2 regions of the Pseudarthrobacter raffinosi genome follow, and region 2 is predicted to be linked to the other one. Evidence: predicted binding sites of a transcription regulator. Region 2 holds the regulator's gene; the other holds the start of a gene.
The links. Region 2 encodes Rex, which represses fermentation and respiration genes when NADH is low (regulators of the CRP and FNR family bind a similar motif). Its sites were predicted from a motif close to CTTGTGAANNNNTTCACAAG; they were not measured.
Positions count from the first base shown of each region.

Region 1: the regulator Rex is predicted to act here: its motif matches at 1,318-1,337, upstream of benA (benzoate 1,2-dioxygenase large subunit).

Region 1 covers NZ_JAMXBG010000004.1:4,743-7,140, reverse strand. Annotated here, with positions in the region: gene benA (benzoate 1,2-dioxygenase large subunit) at 1-1,221, opposite strand, end outside; gene catA (catechol 1,2-dioxygenase) at 1,543-2,398, shown strand, end outside.
Region 2 covers NZ_JAMXBG010000008.1:46,221-48,618, reverse strand. Annotated here, with positions in the region: gene NG697_RS09745 (HAD family hydrolase) at 1-460, opposite strand, end outside; gene NG697_RS09740 (glutaredoxin family protein) at 611-886, shown strand; gene NG697_RS09735 (redox-sensing transcriptional repressor Rex) at 956-1,681, shown strand; gene NG697_RS09730 (MFS transporter) at 1,739-2,398, opposite strand, start outside.

The sequences.
Region 1 (2,398 bases), on a different contig from region 2:
CTCGTCGGGGCCGGCGATCTCGTGGGTGGACCCGCGCGTCATGTCGTTCCACGGCGCCGAGGTGGCCCAGTAAGTCTTGTTGCAGGATCGGAACTCTTCGAGGTCGTCGGGGGTGGCCATGCCCGTCGCGTTGAAGAAGTCCTCGTACTGGCGGATGCGCTTGGAGCGGTTCTCCTGGGATTCGCCCTTGGGTGCGATGCAGTAAATGGTGACCTCGGTCTGGTCCGCGGAGATGGGGCGGAAGTGGCGGATCTGGGAGGAGAACTGGTCCATGATGTAGACATTCGGGTACAGGCACAGGTTCCGCGAGATGTTGATCATGAAGTTGGCCATTTCCTCGCCGTACTTCGCCACGAGCTCCTCGCGGCGGTCCCACAGCGGGCGGTCCTCGGGGTTGGTCCACTCCTGCCATAGCAGCAGGTGGCCGTGGTCGTAGGAGTAGAAGCCGCCCTTGACCTTGCCCCACTTGCCGGCGTCCATGGCCTTGGTCTTGTTGGCGGAGTCGCCTGCGCTGCGGCGGGCGGTGGTGGCAGCGTAGTTCCAGTGCACGGCGGTGACGTGGTAGCCGTCGGCGCCGTTCTCCGCCTGCACCTTCCAGTTGCCGTCATATGTGTAGGTGGATGAGCCGCGCAGCACTTCGAGTCCCTCCGGGGACTGGTCCACGATGGAGTCGATCACCTTGGTGGCGTCACCCAGGTGCTCTTCGAGCGGGAGCACGTCCGCCTTCAAGGAACCAAAGAGGAAACCGCGGTAGGAGTCGAAGCGGGCAACCTTGGTGAGGTCGTGGGAGCCCTCTTTGTTGAAAGTCTCCGGGTAGCCGGCGTTGCGGGAGTCCTTGACCTTCAGCAACTCACCGGAGTTCTTGAAGGTCCAGCCATGGAACGGGCAGGTGAAAGTGGTGCGGTTGTCCGTCTTGCGGCGGCACAGCATCGCGCCGCGGTGGGAGCAGGCGTTGACGATGCAGTTCAGGTTCTCGTCCTTGTCGCGGGTGATTACTACGGGAGTGCGGCCGATGTTCGTGGTGAAGTAGTCCCCCACATTGGGGATCTGGGACTCATGGGCGAGATAAACCCAGTTGCCCTCGAAGATGTGCTTCATCTCCAGTTCGAAAATATCCTCATCGGTGAAAATTTCGCGCTTGGCCCGGATGACGCCGTTCTCACGGTCGTCGATCACGGCGTCGGAAAGGACCTCACGGACATGGGTCAGGTTCTCGGTCATGGCTGCTCCTTCATTGGAGGGTGCTATACAAATTTGGCGGAAGGTCCGGGCCAGCCGGGGGCGCCGGCGGGGGACGTTGTCAGGCAATCCTGCCCTATCGTGACCACCCTCACATCAGGCAAACACCTAGGTTCGACCAAGGGTGAAATTATGTAGGCTTCATGACTAAAAAGCGGCCAAATTGATATTTGTGGCGTCCTTATCGCGAGGCCTATCATGAGACAGACATCACGCGAAGCCACGTCACCGCGGAATTACACCCCGGCGCACTGAGACTCGCACCGGGTGCAGGAACCCTTCCTCCCCTGTTCAACGAAGAGTATGGAGAACACCATGACTGACACCCAAACGGACGCCCGTAAAGAGGACGAGGGCACTGCCGTCGAAGCCGGTTCAAAGGCCACCGAGCGCTTTACCGCCTCAGGAAAGCTCGCGCAGCTGGACGTGCCGAAGGAAAGGGTGAGCCTGCTGGCAGGGGCACTCATCAAGGCCGCCAACGACATCGTCGTCGAACACGAGGTCACCTACGAGGAATACAACGCACTCAAGGCCTGGCTGATCAAGGTAGGGACAGACGGGGAATGGCCGCTGTTCCTGGACGTGTGGCTGGAACACACTGTCGAGGACGTCAACTCCCAGGACCGTCCGGGCACCGTGGGGACCATTGAGGGACCCTACTACGTCCCCGGCTCCCCCGTGCTCCAGAGCCCTGGCACCGTGGAGATGCGCGAGGACGAGGAGGGCACCCCACTGCACTTCACGGGCCGCTTCACTGATACCGAAGGCAATGCAATCCAAGGTGCCCAGGTGGAAATTTGGCATGCGGACAGCGCCGGGTTCTACTCCCAGTACGCCCCGGGCCTCCCCGAGTGGCTCTTCCGCGCCACGGTCAAGGCGAAGGACGGCGGCCGCTTCGAAATCAACACGATGCGCCCGGCGCCGTACCAGATTCCCACGGACGGAGCTTGCGGGCAGCTGATCAACGCGGCCGGGTGGCACGCCTGGCGCCCGGCGCACATCCACATCAAGGTCTCCGCGCCCGGCTTCCAGCCTGTAACCCAGCAGCTGTACTTCCCCGGCGATCCTCACAACGACGATGACATCGCATCGGCGGTCAAGCCCGAGCTGATGCTGGACCCGCGGCCGCGCACGGACGGCCAGTCCGGCGAAGAAGTGG
Region 2 (2,398 bases):
TGCCCAAGGCTCCGGTCAGGCCGAGCCTGGTGGAAATGACCGCGGCAACCTCGATGGGGGTTGCGGTAACCAGCCAGACCCGCCGGCCCACGCGCAGGTGCTGCTGCGCCAGTGCCTTGGCGCCGGGCCAGATCCTGGACGCGATCATTTCGTCGTAGACCTCTTCGCCCAGGGCCTTGACGTCTTCCACGGTGATGCCCTCGGCGAGGGTGAGGGCGGAGTCGCGGACAGCGTGGACATCGTCCATGTTCTCGCCGCGCGCCACAAATTTGAACTGCTTCCATGCGAACCCCGCAGCCTGCGTCAGGGTGAAGGCGCCGCGTTGGTGCATCTTGCGGGCAACATGGAAGAGGCTGGCGCCTTTCATGAGGGTGTTATCGACGTCGAAGAAGGCGGCTTCGCCGGTCTGCATCAACGCATCCGGCTGGGTCACCACAGCGACGTACTTCTCCTCGGGCATGTCCACGAGTCTAGTCAATACTCGGTGACCAAGATTTCAGTGCCAGCGCGAGTGCCAGCGCTCGCCCGGATACCCGCGTCGCCGTACGCCCCGCCGTCGGCCGCTGTCCTCTGCCCAGCTCTCTGCCCTGAAGGGCGATACGGTTAAGGCATGGCAAAACCCGAGGTAGTCCTCATCACCAAAGCAGACTGTCACCTGTGTGCAGGAGCGCGCGACGCCGTCGGACGCGTTACTGCCTCGCTGGGACTCGGGTGGACGGAACAGCAGGTGGACGAGCTGCCGGAACTGCGTGAGCGGTACGCGGAGGAAATCCCCGTAGTCCTGGTGGATGGAATCCAACGCGATTTCTGGAAGATCGACGAAGCCCGGCTGGAGCGCGTCCTCAAACGCGCCATGGCCCAATCGGAAAGCGGCCTCGCAGAATGACACCGGCTTTGTTGGCACCAGCGGCGGGGCTCTAGAGTGGAGTCACGACGCGATGGGATGGAGGGGATAGTGACTTCACTGGATCCATCTCCCCATGCTGTCCAAGGTACAGAGGCTGGCCACAGTACACAGCCCGTCCACGGTGCCGAGTCCACCAAACAAATACCGCCCGCAGCGGTGGCCCGGCTGACCATCTACCTGCGCGCCCTTAACACGCTGCTGTCCGACGGCGTCGAACGGGTATCTTCGGAATCGCTGGCGGAAGCGTCAGGAGTGAGCTCGTCAACCCTTCGCAAGGACCTTTCCTATGTGGGTTCCTACGGCACGCGCGGAGTGGGCTACGAAGTGCAGTACCTGAGCCGTCACATCTCCGCAGCCCTAGGGCTGACCCACGACTGGAAGGTCGCCATTGTTGGCGCGGGTAACCTCGGCAAGGCCCTGGCCCGTTACGGCGGCTTCGAGTCCCGCGGGTTTGACGTCGTGGCAATTTTCGACGCCGACCAGATGGTGGTGGGCAATGAAGTCGGCTGGCTGCGCGTCAGCGACGCTGCGGACATGGAGGCCGTGTTGCAGCGGACGGGCGCCAACATGGTGGTCCTGGCACTTCCGGCCCACGTGGCGCAGGCCGTGTGCGACCGCGTGGTGGCGGCCGGCGTCCGCAGCATCCTGAGCTTCGCCCCCGTTATGCTGCAAGTCCCCGAGGGCGTCAACCTCCGCAAGGTGGATATGGCCACCGAACTGCAGATCCTCGCCTATCACGCACAACGGGCGCAGACCCCGGACCAGACCGCCTAGTTCGTCGGCGGCTGATGGGGCCCACGTCCGTTAGGGTGTGGATGCGACTCGTTGGTACTACTGCCCGTAGGGGTTGCCAGGCGTGGTGCCCGGGGCGCCGTACGGGTTAGCGAACGGCTGCTGCTTGCGGAAGTAAGGTGCCGCGGCCGGCAGGTAGAGCAGCACGATCGCTGCGATCCCGGCCAGCGTCCCCACGGTTCCAAGGCTCGGTGGTCCGAAGAGGCCGAAAATGGACAGTGCCGCGAAAACGGTACCGAGGATGCGGGCCCAGTTCTTGCCCTTACGGACGAAGAACGCCACCAGCGCGTACAGCCCAGCGCCGATGATGGCGAAGACCACGAGCGACCCGGCGAGGACACCCTTGAAATCGTCAAAGGCAAACTCCGTGCCGGTAGCGCCACCGCTGCGCATGGCGTCTTCGAAGGCGCGGCGCATCGCCGGGTCATCGAGCATGCCAATGCCCATCAGCAGGCTGATGACATACACAACACCCGCGCCAATCAGCAGCCAGAACGAGATGTTGACCAGCTGGGGAACCCCGTTGGATCCCGTGGCCTGCGGCTGCTCGGACGGGTACTGCGTGTAAGGGGACTGCCCGTACGGCTGTTGACCATAAGGCGGAGGCGTGGGCTGGCCGAACTGCGGCGGGTTGTTCTGGCCATACTGCGGGGCGTTTTGCCCGTACTGCGGTCCGTTTTGCCCGTACTGGGGTGCCGG